Regions from separate parts of the Tardiphaga sp. 813_E8_N1_3 genome, predicted to be linked through region 2. Evidence: predicted binding sites of a transcription regulator. Region 2 holds the regulator's gene; the other holds the start of a gene.

Region 1 (9,280 bases), 2.4 Mb from region 2:
TGGCGATGCCGGTGGTCTCGGCGATGGTGATGCCGGCGGGTATTCTCGGTTTGGTGGCCATGCCGTTCGGCTTTGATGGTGTGTTCTGGCGGCTGATGGATGTCGGCGTCCAGTGGATGATCGTGGTCACGCAATGGGTGGCAGCCTTGCCCGGTGCCATCGGCCGGATGCCGGCTTTTGGCACCGGGCCGCTGGTCGCCGCCAGCATTGGCATCATCGTGCTCGGATTGTTGCGCACGCCGTTGCGCCTAGCGGGACTTGGCGTGCTGGTGCTCTCGATCGTCTGGGCACTCCTGGTGAAGCAGCCGGATGTGCTGATCTCGGGGGACGGGCACAGCGTTGCGGTACGGGGCAGGGACGGGCGCCTGAATATGATGCGCAGCGCCAAGGATACGTTTCTGTTGAAAGAGTGGCTTGCCGGCGATGCTGACGCTCGGCTGCCAACGGATTCCTCCCTCAGCCATGGCGTGTCCTGCGACCGCGACGGATGCATCACGCCGCTGGCCGATGGCGCTCTGGTGGCGCTGGCTCTACAGCCTGACGCGTTCACGGATGATTGCGAGAAAGCGGTACTGATCGTCACGACGAAACAACCGCCAAAGGATTGCCGTGCGCTGGTGGTCGAACAGGATCGCCTGCAACGAAACGGTGCGGTGAGCTTGCAGCGAACTGCGAACGGCTTTGCGATGGATGCCGTGCGACCGCGTGGCCTGGACCGCCCGTGGTCGCGCGCCACCCCCGATGAGCCCCAGCACGATCTGATCCAGAACAGTCGCACGCCGCAAAACCGGCCGGTGGATGCGACGCCGGCGGAAACTGATCTTCAACCCGAAGATCAGTAATCCGCCGAGGCGACTGCCTTAATAGCGGCGATACAGGCCAATCAGCTTGCCTTGAATGCGCACCCGGTTGGGCGGCAGGATGCGGACTTCGTAAGCGTCATTGGCTGGCTCCAGCGCGATCGAAGCGCCGCGGCGGCGGAAGCGCTTCAGCGTGGCTTCCTCGTCGTCGATCAGGGCCACCACGATGTCGCCGGTGTCGGCGCTTTCGTTGCGCTGGATCAGCACCGTATCGCCGTCGAGAATGCCGGCGTCCTGCATGGAATCGCCGCGCACTTCGAGCGCGTAATGTTCGCCGGAGCCGAGCATGTCTGCGGGCATGCTGATGGTGTGGCTGCGGGTCTGCAGTGCCTCGATCGGCGTACCGGCCGCGATCCGGCCCATCACCGGGATGGCAACCGTGCGGCCATTGTCATCATCGCCGCTATTGCTGGCGATGCTGGCGGCCGTGCGTACCCTGCCGAGCGTGCCTTCGATGACGCTGGGCGTGAAGCCGCGGCGCCCGGTGCCGCCTGTGACCGGCGCGCCAAGCTCAGGCAGCTTGATGACTTCGATGGCGCGGGCCCGGTTGGGCAGACGACGTATGAAGCCGCGTTCTTCCAGCGCTGTGATCAGGCGATGGATGCCGGACTTCGAGCGCAGATCGAGCGCATCCTTCATCTCGTCGAAGGAGGGCGGGACGCCGGCTTCCTTCAGTCGTTGATCGATGAATCGCAGGAGTTCGTATTGTTTGCGCGTGAGCATCTGAAGCCATCCTCAGTTGACGGTGTCGGCCGCCGCGTGCGTTTCAAAGGGCCTTCGAACGGTGAGCCTCAGTCCAGAGACGATCGTTCGAAGATCGGTTGCGCGAGTTCGGGCACTCTCAAACTACTCAAAGCCACAGAATCTCGAAACAAATCATGAACGAACACTATATGTTCCATATGTGTTCTGCAATGCTTAATTTCCCGTCAAGAAGACGTATGTGGAGCCGAGCAAGGCAATGACTGAGGAAGTCGTTCCGGACCTTCCGCGAGCGCGTCAAACGACGGAAATGCGCGAGCAGACCGCTTGCAGTTACGCGGAAGGCGGCCGGCCGGAGAGTGGCAAAGGCGGCGGTGTCGTGGAGCCGGTCGCCAGCGAGCGCTGAACCATGATCGTGTCGGCCCAGCGGCCCGAGCGATAGGCGACGCCGGGCAGCAAGCCGACGCGGGCAAAGCCGAAGCTCTCATGCAAGCCGAGCGAGGCCGTGTTGTCGGCATCGATATAGCCGATGATTTGCCGAAAGCCGGCCGCCGCGCACACGTCGATCAATTCGCGCATCAACAGGCGGCCGATGCCGCGGCCGACATGTCCGTGGTGGATATAGATCGAGTGCTTGACCGTGTAGCGATAGGCCGGTCGCTTGCGGAACAGCACCACATAGGCATAGCCGACGACCTCGCCACCTCGGGTGGCGACGAGATGGGGAAACCGCTTGCTGCGCAGATTCTTGCGCCGATCTCTGAGATCGTCGGGCTGCGGCGTGTCGGCGTCGCTGACGCCTTCCTCGACGCCTTGCCGGATGTGCCGGCGATAGATCGCCAGCATGGCATCGACGTCGGTGTCGCGCGAGGGTCGTATGACGACCGGCTGTTCGAGTTCCGTTTGCAAATCAGGCTCCTTACGCGCTCCCTATTCGGAGACGACGTAAGTGTAAAGCCGGATCCGGCCATTGGCGTCGACCTTGCGGTAGATGCCCTGGATCTCGACGTCGAAGCCCGGGAACGTGTTGAAGCAGGTCTCGAACATCCTGAGATAATCGATCATCGGCTTGGACCGTTCGGTGAGCCGTTCTCCCGGTACGATCGTGGCGATCCCCGGCGGGTAGACCACGAACGGCGTCGTAGCAACACGCCCGAAGATCTCGTCGATGGGGAGGTAGTCGACGTCGTTGCGCACCAGGCAGCGCGCGGCATCATGGGGCGACATGGCGATCTCCGGCAGATGGTCGGCGGAGAATTGCCTGGTCTGGAGGTCGCTCACATTAGCCTCGCGGAAGAACCGGTGCATGTCGCCGCACAGATCCCGCAGGCGTATGCCCGCATAACGCGCCGGCCTGCGCCGGGCGAATTCCGGGATGACGTCTTCCAGCAGCGCGTTGTCGTCGTGAAACTTCTTGAAGGCGACAAGGCCCGATATCAGCGTGCCCGCCTTGCTGGCTTCCACGCCCGGCGTGAGCAGAAAGAGCAGCGAGTTGAGGTCGTTCTTCTCCGGCACGATGCGATTTTCGCGCAGGAACTGCGCGACCACTGGCGCGGGGATGCCGTGGTCGGCATAGGCGCCGGTGGTGCGATCGAAGCCGGGGGTCAGCACCGTCAGCTTGTTGGGATCGGTCATGGTGAAACCGGCTTCCATGCCGGGGAAGCCATGCCAGGCTGCGTCAGGCGCAAGCTGCCAATAGGATGGATTAGTGGCGAGCTGATCCGTACCGACGCTTTCCCACGGCACATTGTGAACAGCGCCTTCGCTGGATGCGTCTGGAATTGCGACGCGCTCGGGCACGAAGGGTTCAAAGAACCAGCGGCGCTCAGTGCGGGTTTCCTTTTCCTCGAATTCGCGGCGGACGGCGCGCATCTTCTTGCGCAGCTCGATGCCGAGCCGGATCGTGTCGTCCCACAACACTTCGCCGGAGCGGCCCTTCATCATCTGCGCGCCGACATCCAATGATGCGAACAGCGGATAGAATGGCGAGGTCGAGGCGTGCTGCATGAAGCTTTCGTTGAAGCGGCGATGCTCGACGCGGCGCTTCTGGCCGCGGATATGCCGATCCTTCATGTGGATCTGCGATGCCTGCGAGAAGCTCGCGAGCTGCTTGTGGGTCGACTGCGTCGCGATAATACCCGGCGAATCCGGGCCGAGCTCCTTGAGCCCCATGGCGAACCGGCCGGCATAGAGCGGGTGGAATTTCATGAAGCCGGCCCAGGCTTCGTCGAACAGAATGTAATCGCAGAGATGGCCGATGCGCTTGATGATCATCTCGGCGCTGTAGATGGTGCCGTCATAGGTGCACTGTTCGATGACGGCGACGCGGAACGGGCGCGGGCGCTTCCAGGCATCCTTGTCGGTGACCAGCGGATTGGTGCGGATGCGCTCGCGCAGCGCGTCCTCGCCGAGCGCATCCCAGTTCATCGGCCCGATCAGGCCCCAGGGATTGCGCGTCGTTGGCACATAGATCGGCACACCGCCCGAAATCATCAATGCGCCATGCAAGGCAGCCTTGTGGTTGTTGCGGTCGAACAGCACCAGATCGCCGTCGGTGACCAGTGCCGACAGGGCGACCTTGTTGGAGGTCGATGTACCGTTGAGCACGAAATAGGTTTTTTCCGCGCCAAAAATCTGCGCAGCTTCCTTCTGCGCCTGTAGCGCAGGGCCCTCATGGGTCAGCAGATCGCCGAGATCGAGCACCGAATTGTCGAGGTCGTCGCGGAACACCGCTTCGCCGAGATGTTCCATGAACACGCGGCCGATCGGGCTGCGGCTGTAGAACACGCCGCCATTGTGCCCGGGGCAGGTCCAGAGCTGGTTGCCTTCCTCGGCATAGTCGACCAGCGCGCCGAAGAAGGGCGTCTTCAGCGTCTCGGCATATTGCTTCAACCGGCTAATGAGATTCTTGGCGATGAACGGCGGTGTTTCTTCTGAGAGGAATACATAGCCGTCGATGAAATCGAGCACCTCGACCGGGACATCCTCAAACCGCTTGCGGCGGATCAGCAGGATGATGGGGAAGTCCAGGCCGCGTTTGCGCATCAGGTTGATCAGCGCCGCGGTCTTGCCTTCGAGGCCCTTCTTGCCCCAGTCGACCACCATACAGCCGATCGCCGCGTCGGTCTGGACTGCGATCGTGGCATCTTCGAGCTTGCGTGCCTTGACGACCTCGAAGCCGGAACGCTCGATCTCATCGACGATCTGATTGAGCCGAATGCCCTCGAGATCGTCGGCGTCGAATGTTGGCATCGCAAACAGGAAATTGAAGCGTTTGAAATAGTCCATTTGTCCACCGATCTTGTTTCGCTGCGATCTCTCGCTGCGTTACGTGACAATTCAGTGACTGAAACCGTGTTGAGGTATCTCAGTCAGGAAAAAGGTTTGGGAGCATGCCGCAAGGTGAGAGTTCCGAACGCGGCGTCGTTCTATGAGGGTAGCGCGCCGGCTAGGTTGGCAGTCGAATGATGGCGCATGAATCTCCGGCAGCCGCGGCCGGTGCGAATGGCTTGCGGATCAAGAGCCCCTCGGCGACAGCCAAATTCCCCAGCAGTGACGAGTCCTGTTTCATGACCGGTGTCGCCACCACAGTGCCGTCGGCTCGGGTCTCGAGGCGCGTGCGCAGATAATCCTCGCGCTGGTCGTTGGCGGCGAGATCACGGCCGAGCACCGCGGGTTCGATCCCGTGAGCGACGTCGTTTCGGCCGGACAGCGCACGCAGCAGGGGCACCATGAACAGGAAGCCGCAAACATAGGACGACACGGGATTGCCGGGCAGGCCGATGACCCGCATGGCCTGGCGGTGTCCGTGCATCATCGGTTTGCCGGGCCGCATCGCGATCCGCCAGAACGCCATCTCGACGCCGGCATTGATCAGTGACTGTTGTACGAGGTCGTGGTCGCCGACCGACGCACCGCCGGTAGTGATCAGCACATCGGCCTTTAGATCGATCGCGCGTTGAATGGCCGACGTCGTCGCCTCGAGCGTATCGGTGGCGATACCGAGATCGACCACCTCGGCGCCTTCGGCACGGGCCAGCGCACGCAGCGCGAAGCCATTGGAGAGTACGATCTGGCCGGGGCCGGGGACAGCACCGGGCATCACAAGTTCGTCGCCGGTGGCAAGCATCGCGACGAGGGGCCGTCGCCATACCGGCAATGCCGCATGGTTCATGCCGGCGGCAAGAGCGAGATCACGGTCGGTGAGGCGGGTGCCGGCGCGCAGCAGCACATCGCCTTCATTGAAATCGACCCCGGCTGGGCGGATATGCTTGCCGGAGATCGCGGCCTCGTTGATCCCGACGATATCGCCATCGCGCGTGGTGTCTTCCTGGATCACGACGGCGTCGGCGCCAGGAGGCAGCACGCCGCCGGTGAAGATCCGCAGGGCTTCGCCGGCCTGCAGTGCACGATCGAATGGCTTGCCTGCGGCGATCTCGCCGATCACACGCAGCTTCGCGCCCAAGGTCGCATCGGCGGCGCGTACCGCATAGCCGTCCATGGCCGACATGGGCTCCGGTGGCTGCGTGCGCAGCGAAGCGATGTCGCGGGCGAGCACACGGTGGAACGCGTCCTCCAGCGGCACCATCTCCTCGGGCAGCGCATCGGCGCCCGCGAGAATCGCGGCCATGGCATCGGTAACCGGCATCAGGGCCATTGGCAGGGGTCTCCGGCAGTGTGGGTGCCCGTCATAGCGGAGAGCGGGAGCCGACGCAAAACCACCGGCGCTTTGGCGGTGCCGGGGAAACGCGATAGACATCGGCGATCATGACCGACAACCACACCGCAACCGACGATGAAGCGCCTGCCTGGCGCGCCGATGTCGATGCGCTGGCGTTCCGGCCATCCGGTCATCGCGGGCTGTGCATGGTGCATCGTCACGCATTCCGGACGCTGCTCCGGCGCTATCCGTCGCCGGAGGAATGCGCAGCGTATTTCAACGATCGCAGAGCGGTGTTCCAGGCGGCCGCCGGTGCCAAAATCGTGCGCGCGTCGATGGCCGCTGATGCAAATTTCCATCTGACCAGCCGCGATCTCGCCCGCGCGATGCAAAATTAGCGGTCGCGCCGCCCGTGCAACTCGGCTAAATTGCCCCTCTATTTCGTGAGGATTCCGATGCAACAGACCCAGACCGCCCAGATCTCCGCCGTTACCACCGACGTCAATGTCGTCGTGCAGGCCGTTCTGGCCATGGCGCTCGGTCTGTTTATCGTCGGGGTGGTCGGTTTCTCGCATATCAGCGCCGTCCATAATGCGGCCCACGACACGCGCCACGCCAACGCATTCCCCTGCCACTGAGACATGTCCGTCTTCAGGTCGATCGTTTTCTCGGCAGTACTGGCTGGCGCGATCACTGGCGCTGCCATCACGGGCGCCCAGATGGTCGGGACCATTCCCCTGATCCAGAAAAGCGAAGTCTTTGAGCGCAAGGCCGAGGCCCCGGCACCTGCGCCGACGGTTGCCGCACAGCCCGCGCATGCGCACGACCATGGCGCCGCCGCCCATAGCCATGAGGCTGAGTGGGAGCCTGCCGAGGGCTTGCAGCGCAATGCCTTCACCACCGGCGCCAATATCCTGACTGCCATCGGCTTCGCGTTGCTGCTGGCCGGCATCTTCGCGCTGCGTGGCCGGGCCGTGAGCTGGCGGGAAGGGCTGTTCTGGGGTCTCGGCGGTTTCGTCGTCTTCACGGCGGCGCCCGGCCTCGGCCTGCCGCCGGAGCTGCCTGGAATGCCTGTCGCCGATCTCACACTGCGCCAGACCTGGTGGATCGGCACTGCCTGCGCCACAGCGGCCGGGCTCGGCCTGCTGGTGTTCCGCAAGGCGTCATGGGCTGCCATTCTCGGCCTTGGCCTGATCATCCTGCCGCACCTGATTGGAGCCCCGCAGGCGCCGGCTGGCCATACCGATGTTCCCGAAGCGCTGTCACACAGTTTCGTGGTTGCGGCGGTCCTGACCAGCCTGCTGTTCTGGGCACTCCTCGGCGTGCTCACCAGCATCGCCTTCCAGCGCATCTCGCGGGCTTAAAGCCCCAGTGCCTTGAGTGCCTCGGCGACGGATGTCGGCGAGGTCACGTGCACGGTCTGCAATCCGCAGGCGCGAGCGGCCTCGATGTTTTCGGCGAGATCGTCGAAGAATACGATCCGTTCAGCAGGCATGCCGATTTCTGCAATCACATGCCGGTAGGCCTCGACATCGGGCTTGCGCAAGCCGATGGAGGACGACAGAAACACCGTCCGGAAGTGGTTGAGCAGATCGGCATGCCGTTCCGAGAAATGCGTGACATGCGCTACATTGGTGTTTGAGAATGCGTAGAGCGGCCAGCGCTTCGATGCATGCGCCATGAGTTTGGCGATGCCCGGCATCTCGCCGACGAAGATCGCATTCCAGCCTTCGAGAAATTGACCGGGCGTCAGGTCGATATCAAGCGTGTCACGCAGATGCGCGAAGAACGCGTCGTCGGAAATCTCGCCGCGCTCGTGCCGCATATAGACGTCGCCGCGCGCAAACCGGCTCACGATGTCGTCCGGTGAACACTGCGCATAGTCCGACCAGACCTTCAACACACGAGTGAAGTCGATATCGAGTACGACGCGGCCGAGATCGAACAGCAGGGCGTCAGCGGAATTTGGCCTGAGCGGCATCGTTATCTGTATCCCTTGGCTCAACGATTGAACCTGCTGCGGCGCAGGTTAGCTGAGGGTGGCAGAAAATCCTTATTTCCTCGTGACAAACCGTCCCGATATTTCTGTTGCCTAGGCAACTAATTCGTGAGAGCTTTTCCAAAGAGGGCGCATACGAGAGCAGTCAACTGCCGCGTCCCACAGGGAGAGAAACGATGATGGACCGCTCGTGCGGGACAGCGATTGATGACGCGCGAGCAACCCGTGGTGGCCTAGCCGGTGACCGCGCCGAGATTGCCGTGAATGCGTCGCAGCAAGTCGACCAGCACTTCGCGTTCGCTCTCATCCAGGCAGGACAGCAGCTTTCGTTCGCGTTCCAGTGCGGTCACAATGACGGCGTCATGGGTAGTGCGCCCTTTGGTGGTCAGCGTAATCGAATGGGTGCGCGCGTCGTCAGGGTCGGCGTTGATGGCGACCAGCCCGCGTTCTTCCAGCATGGCAAGCGTGCGGCTGACCGGTCCCTTGTCGAAGCCGATAACGTGGCAGATGCGCGAGGCGGGAATGCCGGGCTCGATCGCCAGCAGCGACATGATGCGCCACTCGGTGACATTCACGCCAAAGCGCTTCTGATAGAGCACGGTCGCGTTGCGCGAGAGCTTGTTCGCAATGAAGGTGATGAAGGCTGGCACGTAACGATCGAGATCGAGCAACTGCCCGCCTTTGGAAGCAGGCACTTTCGCGGCGACAGTCCTGACATTGACCTTTGTCGCTTTCGCCCTGGCGGGCTTTCGAACCGTTTTTCCCGATCCATTCTTGCTCATGCAACACGATCCTGCCTGCCAGCGTGACGTCGTCGAAATCGGCGAGATCACATGGTTCTGAGGAATAGAGACACGCAGCCACAATTGCCAACAAGAAAATATGGGAGATTCACATGGTTGCCACGGTCACGACGGCATCGCCCCACACCCCGCCAGTGCTGTCCTTTGGCGGAGCCTTGCCGAACGACGCATCGTCTCAGCCCGTCGTCCACCTCGACGTCGATCCCTTCGCCATGGGCTTCTTCGCCGATCCTCACCCCACCCACGAGGTGCTGCG
Region 2 (9,280 bases):
TCGAAAAGACTGCGGCCGCGTCGATGACAATTGTGCGAAATCGAACAACGGACCCTAGAAACGAAACGTGCCGCCCTTCTCGGGCGGCACGTGGGCATTATTCTATGTGTGCTGTGAAGACTGTCAACCGCGCACTGCGGCTTTCGAGTCACACGGAGTCGCAGAAAAAGCCGATTTTGCAGCTTTATTTGCAGAAGCATGTGGACGCGGCATGCCCGACTCTTGCGCGCGAGTCACGGCATATTGTAGCTTTTGTCTCGTCGGATACGACATCTCGTGCGGCGGTAGACCTTTTAATGACACATCCAGTGCGGCGTAACAGCCGGACGCGAAATTCGCGCCCGGTGAGCGCTAAGGGATTCTGACCGCAGGGATTTTTGAAGTCTCAACTCGCAGCGCTGACCGGTGCTCTGGCGCTTACGAAGGGAAAATGGCGATGACGGTAATGACATGGACCGACGATCGCGTCGAACAGTTGAAGAAACTCTGGGAAGGCGGCCTCTCCGCCAGCCAGATCGCCGCGGAACTCGGCAACGTGACCCGCAATGCCGTGATCGGCAAGGTGCACCGTCTCGGCCTGTCCGGCCGCGCCAAGAGCCCCTCCTCGGCAGCTCCGCGGCAGCGCAAGGCGCGCCCGGCCCAGCAGATGGTACGCGTCGCCCGCCCGATGGCCCGCGGCAACACCGCGCTGGCCCATAATTACGAGATCGAGGCGGAGCCCGATCCGATCGCCTATGACAACATCGTACCGATCAGCCAGCGCCTGTCGCTGGTCGAGCTCAACGATGCCACCTGCCACTGGCCGATCGGCGATCCGTCGAGCGCGGATTTTTACTTCTGCGGCGGCAGGGCCCTGGCTGGCGCCCCCTATTGCGCACATCACTCGCGCATCGCCTATCAGCCGGCGAGCGACCGCCGCCGCGCGGTACCGAAGCCCACGCGCTGAGCTGGAAGATATCTAAACCAAATGAAAATGCCCGGTGATGAGCCGGGCATTTTTTTGTTTTGGATGGTGATTGCCGGGGCGCTTGCGTTGACACTCGGTGTCGTCCCCGCGAAGGCGGGGACCCATAACCACCGAAAGAGTGGTTGGGGCGTATTCGCAGGCGTCCTGGATAGAGCCGAGAAGACGGAGGCTATGGGTCCCCGCCTTCGCGGGGACGACACAGCGTGTGTTGTTACTCCGCCGCCTTGTCGAACCGGTCGTCCAGCGCATAGCCGGCGCCGCGCACGGTGCGGATCGGATCGGGCTCACCGGCGGGATTGAGCAGCTTGCGCAGGCGGCCGATATGCACGTCGACGGTGCGCTCGTCGATATAGATGTCGCGGCCCCAGACGCTGTCGAGCAACTGCTCGCGGCTGAATACGCGGCCCGGATGTTCCAGGAAGAACTCCAGCAGGCGATATTCGGTCGGACCGAGATCGATCGGACGGCTTGAGCGCACAACGCGGCGCTTGTCGCGGTCGAGTTCGATATCGCCGAAAGCGAGCACGGTGGCGAGACGCTCGGGAGCTGCACGACGGAGCAGACCCTTCACGCGGGCCAGGAGCTCCGGCACCGAAAACGGCTTGACGATATAGTCGTCGGCGCCGGTGGCGAGACCGCGAACACGCTCGCTCTCTTCGCCGCGCGCCGTCAGCATGATGATCGGCAATGCCTTGGTTTCGGGCCGCGCGCGCAGGCGGCGGCACAGTTCGATGCCGGACAGACCCGGCAGCATCCAGTCGAGCACCACGAGATCCGGCACCCGCTCCTTCAAGCGGGTGTCGGCATCGTCGCCGCGCGCGACAGTTTCAACATCATAGCCTTCGGCGTCGAGGTTGTAGCGAAGAAGCGTCGTGAGGGCTTCCTCGTCCTCCACCACCAGAATGCGTGCATTCACAGCCATATGGTCAATATCCTCAGTGACGTCCGACAAGCCTTTAGGCCATGATCCTTGCGGAAGACTGGCTTCCACTTTTCCGGATCATGCTTCAGACCGTCGGCGCATTCGCGAATGTGGTCATGTCGCCCTTCGGGCGCTTGTCGAGGATCTGCTGGCCCTCGATCATGTAGAACACGGTTTCTGCAATGTTGGTGGCGTGATCGCCGATCCGCTCGATGTTCTTGGCGCAGAACATCAGGTGGATACAGAACGAAATGTTACGCGGGTCTTCCATCATATAGGTAAGGAGTTCGCGGAACAGCGAGGTGCAGATCGCGTCGATTTCCTCGTCGCCCTTCCACACCGTCATCGCGGCGGGCAGATCGTGTGCGGCATAGGCGTCGAGCACGGCCTTGACCTGGGTGGTCACGAGGTCGGTCATGTGTTCGAGGCCGCGGATCAGCTTCAGCGGATGGAAATCGCTGTCGAGTGCATTGACGCGCTTGCCGATGTTCTTGGAGAGATCGCCGATCCGCTCCAGATCGGTGGCGACGCGCAGCGCGCCGACGATCTCGCGCAAATCGACAGCCATCGGCTGGCGCTTGGCGATGGTCAGCACGGCGCGCTCTTCGATCGTGCGCTGCAACTGGTCGATCTCGGCGTCGGTGGCGACAACGCGTGCACCGAGTGCGACGTCCCGGCGGATCAGCGCGTCGACGGATTCGACGATCTGCCGTTCCGCGAGGCCACCCATCTCGGCGACGAGACGGGTCAGCTCCTGCAGATCGTCGTCGAAAGCCTTGGTGGTGTGTTCAAAAGCCATATCTAAATCCTCCCGCGAATATGTCGCGTCAGCCGAAGCGGCCGGTGATGTAATCCTGGGTGCGGCGGTCGGTCGGCGACGTGAAGATCTTGTTGGTTTGATCGAACTCGATCAACTCGCCGAGATACATGAAGGCCGTGGTGTCGGAGACGCGGGCAGCCTGCTGCATGTTATGGGTGACGATCGCGATCGTGTACTGATCCTTCAACTCGTCGATCAGCTCCTCGATCTTCGCGGTCGAGATCGGATCCAGCGCCGAGCACGGCTCGTCGAACAGGATGACTTCCGGCCGAACCGCGATGGTGCGCGCAATGCACAGACGCTGCTGCTGACCGCCCGACAGGCTGAGGCCCGACGCGTTGAGCTTGTCCTTGACTTCGTTCCAGAGCGCACCGCCACGCAGCGCCTTCTCGACGCGCACGTCCATCTCCGACTTGGAGATCTTTTCATAGAGGCGAATACCGAAGGCGATGTTTTCGTAAATCGTCATCGGGAACGGAGTCGGCTTCTGGAACACCATGCCGACGCGGGCGCGCAGCAGGTTGAGGTCCAGCTTCGGATCCAGAATGTTCTGGTTGTCGAGCATGAGCTGACCTTCGGCGCGCTGGCCGGGATACAGATCATACATCCGGTTGAAGATGCGCAGCAGCGTGGACTTGCCGCAGCCTGACGGGCCGATGAACGCCGTCACGCGGTTCGCCATCAGCGTCAGATTGATCTTCTTCAGAGCGTGGTGTTCGCCATAGTAGAAGTTCAGGTCGCGCACGGTGACCTTGGGACGGGTCTCGCCCTGCAAGACCGACGGCGGCGGCATCGAGACGGAAGGAACGCCAGACGACACAGAAAGCTCACTCATTTTGCTGTCCTCTCGGCGCCGAGAATGCGCGCGCCAATGTTAAGGGCAAGTACGGTCAAGGTGATGATCAGGGCACCGCTCCAGGCGAGCTGCTTCCAGTACTCGTAGGGGCTCTGCACGAAGTTGTTGATGGTCACCGGCAGGTTGGCCATCGTCTTGGTGAGATCGAGACTGAAGAACTGGTTGCTCAGCGCGGTGAACAGCAGCGGCGCCGTTTCACCGGCGACGCGCGCGGTCGCCAGCAGCACGCCCGTGATCAGACCGGAACGGGCCGCACGATAAGCGATCCGCTTGATGACCAGGGAGCGCGGCAGGCCGAGCGCCGAGGCCGCTTCACGCAGCGGGTTCGGCACGAGACCAAGCATGTCTTCCGTGGTGCGAACCACGACGGGGATCACGATCACGGCGAGCGCAAGCGAACCGGCGAGAGCCGAGAAGCCGCCCATCGGAACCACCACCGCACCATAGACGAACAGGCCGATGATGATGGACGGGGCCGACAGCAACACGTCGTTGATGAAGCGGATCACCGAGGTGAGCTTGTCGTGCTTGCCGTATTCAGCGAGATAGGTGCCGGCAAACAGGCCGAGCGGTGCGCCTATGCCGACGCCGATCGCGGTCATGATGACCGAACCGACGATGGCATTGAGCAGGCCGCCTTCCATGGAGCCGGGCGGCGGCGTGTTCTGGGTGAATATCTGCAGGCTAATGCCAGCGAGACCGTTGTAGAACAGCGTGAACAGGATCAGCGCGAGCCAGGTGACGCCGAACAGGGCGGCACCGACACAGAGCAGGCGGATGATCGTATCGTGGCGACGGCGGGATGCGTAAATCGGGTTCATGTTAGTTGCCCGCCTTCTTTTCCAGACGTAGCAGCATCAGGCGCGCTGCCGAGAGCACGAAGAATGTCAGCACGAACAGCAGGAGGCCGAGCAGGATCAGACCCGATTGATGCAGACCGTCGCTCTCCGCGAACTCGCTGGCGATGGCTGCCGAGATCGTGGTGCCCGGGCCAAAGATCGAGCCTGTGATACGGAACGAGTTGCCGATGATGAAGGTCACCGCCATCGTTTCACCGAGCGCACGGCCGAGCGCCAGCATCACGCCACCGATTACACCAACGCGGGTATAGGGGATGACGACGTTGCGGACGACTTCCCAGGTGGTGCAGCCGACGCCGTAGGCGGCTTCCTTCAACACCGGCGGCACCGTCTTGAACACATCGACCGAGATCGAGGTGATGAAGGGTAGCACCATGATGGCGAGGATCAGCGACGCGTTGAACAGGCTGAGATAGGACGGCGGGCCGGCGAAGATCACGCCGAGGACCGGGACGCCTTCGAAAGCATTGATCATGAACGGCTGCACGTGGTTGGCCAGGAACGGGCCGAGCACGAAGAACCCCCACATGCCGTAGATGATCGAGGGAATACCGGCGAGAAGCTCGACCGCCATGCCGATCGGGCGGCGCAGCCAGTTCGGGCACAGTTCGGTGAGGAAGATCGCGATGCCGATGCCGACCGGAATGGCGATCGCCATCGCGATCACCGAGGTGATCAGCGTACCGTAGATCGGACCGAGTGCACCGAGGACCGGCGGATCAGCCGACGGGGCCCAGCGCTGCGTGGTCAGGAACGAAAAGCCGAATTCGCGGAGCGCCGGCCACGCACCAACGATAAGCGACAGAATGATGCCGCCGAGAATAAACAGAACAGACAGCGCCGAGATGCGGGTGATCCAGTAAAACGCCTGGTCCCCCGTCTTGAAGGCATTCAGCGCCTTCGCACGATCATAAGGTCCGGCAGCGTCCATCGAAGAGCTCTGTACGGCCATGTCTGCCACGCCAGTCCCCTGTAATTGTTACAATACCCCAAAACGCATTGCCCTGGAGGGGCTTGTCAGGGCGCGGAGTCAGAAGAGAAGAAGAAAAGAGAAGAAATTCAGCCCTGCAGCAAACGGAGGAGAGATGCCCCTCTCCTCCGCCCACACACCAGATCAGCTCTTGATGTCAGCCGACCAGGTCTTTTCGATCAGTTTGACGACCGAGTCCGGCATCGGGATGTAGTCGAGCTCTTCGGCAGCCTTGTCGCCCTTTTCGAACGACCACTTGAAGAACTTCAGCGCTTCAGCCGACGCCGTCTTGTCGGTCGGGGTCTTGTGCATGAGGATGAAGGTCGCCGCAGTGATCGGCCAGGACGCTTCGCCCGGCTGGTCGGTGAGGATCACGTAGTAGCCGGGAGCCTTGGCCCAGTCGGCATTGGCAGCAGCAGCCTGGAAGGCAGCGACGGTCGGTTGCACGGTCTTCCCAGCCTTGTTGACGAGGCCGGCATAGGTCAGCTTGTTCTGCTTGGCGTAAGCATATTCAACATAACCGATGGCGTTCTTGGTCTGACCAACGTTGCCGGCAACGCCTTCATTGCCCTTGGCGCCGACGCCAACCGGCCACTCGACAGCCGTACCGGTGCCGACCTTGGTCTTCCAGTCAGCCGAGGCCTTCGACAGATAGTCGGTGAAGTTGAAGGTGGTGCCCGAACCGTCCGAACGACGAACGACGGTGATGGCAGCCGAAGGCAGCTTCAGCTTCGGGTTCAGCTTAGCGATGGCAGCGTCATCCCACTTGGTGACCTTGCCGAGATAGATGTCGCCGAGCACTTCGCCGGAGAGAACCAGCTCGCCCGAGGCGATGCCTTCGAGATTCACGACGGGAACGATCGCGCCCATCACCATCGGCCACTGAACCAGGCCGTCCTTCTCGAGCTGCTCAGCCTTGAGCGGCGCGTCGGTGGCGCCGAAAGTCACGGTCTTGGCCTGGATCTGCTTGATGCCGGCGCCCGAACCAATCGACTGGTAGTTCAGACCATTGCCAGTCTCTTTCTTGTAGGCGTCGGCCCACTTCGAATAGACCGGGAACGGGAAGGTTGCGCCGGCACCCGTGATGTCGGCGGCAAATGCCGAGGTCGAGGCGGCAACGAGGCCGGCAGCGACGATCGCTTTGAGGAATTTCATGGGATGTCTCCAATCTCGTGAGCGACCGCGCCGGATGCGCCAGTTGTGCTCACGCCGCCCGTTTAGGGGTGGTCGATTGTGCTTTTATGATAGTTCCATGACACTTGGATGACGGCGCCAAGCATCTGTAAATGCTTCGTTTTTCTTCCTCCGCGGATAATTTTACCGTGCAAATAACACCGAAAATGCCCTGCCATAAGGGGCATGCCAGGCCGTCAAAATCGACCGTCACAGGGGTTAACAATATGTTTCAGCAGGCGGAATCCGGCCTCGCTGTCATGCGCGCGTATGACAGCGGCGGGCACGATATTGAGGGTGATCGGACGCAATGCCGCACCACCCCCGCCAAGGCCTTTTTTGACCGTCTGAGCGAAGCGCAGTGATGCGGGACCGCCCAAGGGCGGCCCCGACGGGCGCAGGAGAACGAAGAGAGTTTAAGGCGTCAGGACGCTGCGGAGGCGGGAGGCGTCGGCGGCGTCTTCACCTGCGGAAAGGCGGCGGTAAAAGTCGCGCCGTTCTTCGGCACGCTTTCGATCAGCAGCCGGCCGCGGTGCCGGTTCAGGATGTGTTTCACCAGCGAGAGGCCGAGGCCCGTACCGCCCTGTGCGCGGCTGTCGCCGACATCGACCCGGTAGAAACGTTCGGTCAGGCGCGGCAGATGCTCGGGGGCGATGCCCGGGCCATAGTCCCGCACGGCGACGCGGATTTCCGGCACACCTTCCGCAGTCGACTCCGTGGTCAACGATACGTCGACCTTGCCGCCGGATGCGCCGTATTTCAGCGCGTTCTCGATCAGGTTCTCGAACAGCCTCAGCAATTCCTCGCGATCGCCAGCGATGGACACCGGCGCCTCCGGCAGCGCCATTTCGATCCTGACGTTGCGCTCATTGGCCAGCGGCTCCAGCCCGTCGCCGACCTGACGGATAATGGGGAGAATATCCACCAGCGTATCCGGCCGCACATGCGCCGACAATTCGACGCGTGACAGCGACAGCAGATCATCGATCAGCCGTGCCATGCGGGTCGCCTGCGCATGCATGATGCCGAGAAAGCGCTCGCGCGCCTTGGCGTCGTCCTTGGCCGGTCCCTGCAGCGTATCAATGAAGCCGGACAGCGCCGCCAGCGGCGTGCGCAGCTCGTGGCTGGCATTGGCGACGAAGTCGGCACGCATTTCCTCGACACGGCGCAGCGGCGTCTGGTCGTGGAACGTCATCAGCATGCAGGTGTCGGTGCCGCCAAAGGCGGTCGGAACCGGCACCGGCGTGATCATCAATTCCATCCAGCGATCGACCGGAACGTGATCGAGATAGGTCGCGCGGCGCGGCTCGGTGGTGGCGATGGACTCGCGCAAGGCGGTGATGATCTCCGGCGAGCGCAGCGCGAATTGCGCCAGTTCGTTCTTGCGCAAGGCGGGCGCGAGCTGCGCAGCAGCGGCATTGAGATGGATGACGCGGCCGGCGCGGTCGAGCAGCACGGCGGGATCGGGAATGCCGGCAATGATGGCGCGCACTGCGGGCGCCTCGACAGGATTGGCGGCCAGCGCCTCGTCGCGCGCCGTCACCACGTCATGCAGCCGCCACGGCACCAGCGCCGCGCCGGCGATGCAGACGAACACGATGCCCGCGCGCAGCGGCGACAACTCACCGAAAAACACCAATGCGGCCAGCGCCAGGCCGGCTGCCAGCAGGATGATCGCCGAATGCCGCAGCCGGTCTGGCCACGGCGAAAACATGGTCGATGGAGAAGCTTCAATGGCCATCTGAACCGGATCTCTTCCTGCTGCGAATGCGAACGTATGTCAGGCGCCGGAGCGGCCATGTTCCTTGAGCGGGTGGCCGACGCCGGGCTTGGCGTCCGCCGCGACCGCCTGCAGCTTCTTCGATCGCGAACCGATAATAAGCTCGCGAAGCGTCAGTAACATGACTGATATAAAGAACGGCGCGAGGTAATAAAGCACCCTGAACAGCAGCATGCCGGCCAGCAGCTTTTCCTGATCCATCATTTCGAGGCCGACCAGCATGGCGGCGTCGAACACGCCAAGACCGCCGGGCGAATGGCTGGCGAAACCCAGCAAGGTGGCCGAGACGAACACCACCGCCACCACGACGAAACCGACGTCAGGCTCGGCAGGCACCAGCATATACATCGCGAGCGCGCAGAAGCTGAGATCGATGATGCCGATGGCGATCTGCAGCAAGGTGAGCGGGCCGCCCGGCAGCACCACCGACCAGGGGCCACGGCCGACGCTGCGCGGCTTCATCCAGACCCAGATCACATAGCCGACGAGGCCGGCGAGGATGACATAGGCCAAGATGCGGTTCATCCATGGCGGCACCTGGTTGATCGCGCTGGCCGCTTCCGGGTGATAGGCGATGCCCATGCCGAGCACCGCGAGATTGCCGAGCCAGAAGGTCAGGCCAGCGAGAAAGACGATCTTGGCGACATCGACCGCGCTGAGGTCCCAGGCCGAATAGATGCGATAGCGCACCGCGCCGCCGGTGAAGACGCTGGCGCCGACATTGTGGCCGATCGAATAGCTGGTGAAAGCGGCCAGCGCGTTGATCCGGTACGGCACGTCGCGGCGACCGATCGTGCGCACCGCAAACCAATCATAGAATGTCAGCGTGAAATAACCGGCAGCAACTGACAGCGCCGACAGCATGATCAGCCGCGGCTCGGTCTCGGTCATGGCATGGAAGACGGCGGCGGCGTCGATGTTGCGCAGCTTGT

The links. Region 2 encodes PhoB, which activates phosphate uptake and scavenging genes when phosphate is short. Its sites were predicted from a motif close to TGTCATNNANCTGTCAT; they were not measured.
Region 1: a site for PhoB is predicted at 4,894-4,910, ahead of AB8A33_RS14050 (Orn/Lys/Arg decarboxylase N-terminal domain-containing protein). Genes of this name have one in related genera too.

Annotation. Positions count from the first base shown of each region.
Region 1 covers NZ_JBPWQE010000001.1:2,930,736-2,940,015, reverse strand. Annotated here, with positions in the region: gene AB8A33_RS14065 (ComEC/Rec2 family competence protein) at 1-842, shown strand, start outside; gene lexA (transcriptional repressor LexA) at 861-1,583, opposite strand; gene AB8A33_RS14055 (GNAT family N-acetyltransferase) at 1,896-2,471, opposite strand; gene AB8A33_RS14050 (Orn/Lys/Arg decarboxylase N-terminal domain-containing protein) at 2,493-4,850, opposite strand; gene AB8A33_RS14045 (molybdopterin molybdotransferase MoeA) at 5,011-6,219, opposite strand; gene AB8A33_RS14040 (hypothetical protein) at 6,330-6,620, shown strand; gene AB8A33_RS14035 (CbtB domain-containing protein) at 6,678-6,860, shown strand; gene AB8A33_RS14030 (CbtA family protein) at 6,864-7,586, shown strand; gene AB8A33_RS14025 (HAD-IA family hydrolase) at 7,583-8,203, opposite strand; gene AB8A33_RS14020 (MarR family winged helix-turn-helix transcriptional regulator) at 8,455-9,003, opposite strand; gene AB8A33_RS14015 (cytochrome P450) at 9,237-9,280, shown strand, end outside.
Region 2 covers NZ_JBPWQE010000001.1:5,288,297-5,297,576, forward strand. Annotated here, with positions in the region: gene AB8A33_RS25050 (GcrA family cell cycle regulator) at 437-946, shown strand; gene phoB (phosphate regulon transcriptional regulator PhoB) at 1,179-1,883, opposite strand; gene phoU (phosphate signaling complex protein PhoU) at 1,975-2,688, opposite strand; gene pstB (phosphate ABC transporter ATP-binding protein PstB) at 2,717-3,544, opposite strand; gene pstA (phosphate ABC transporter permease PstA) at 3,541-4,386, opposite strand; gene pstC (phosphate ABC transporter permease subunit PstC) at 4,388-5,386, opposite strand; gene pstS (phosphate ABC transporter substrate-binding protein PstS) at 5,540-6,550, opposite strand; gene AB8A33_RS25085 (hypothetical protein) at 6,682-6,933, shown strand; gene AB8A33_RS25090 (ATP-binding protein) at 6,993-8,309, opposite strand; gene AB8A33_RS25095 (lysylphosphatidylglycerol synthase domain-containing protein) at 8,349-9,280, opposite strand, start outside.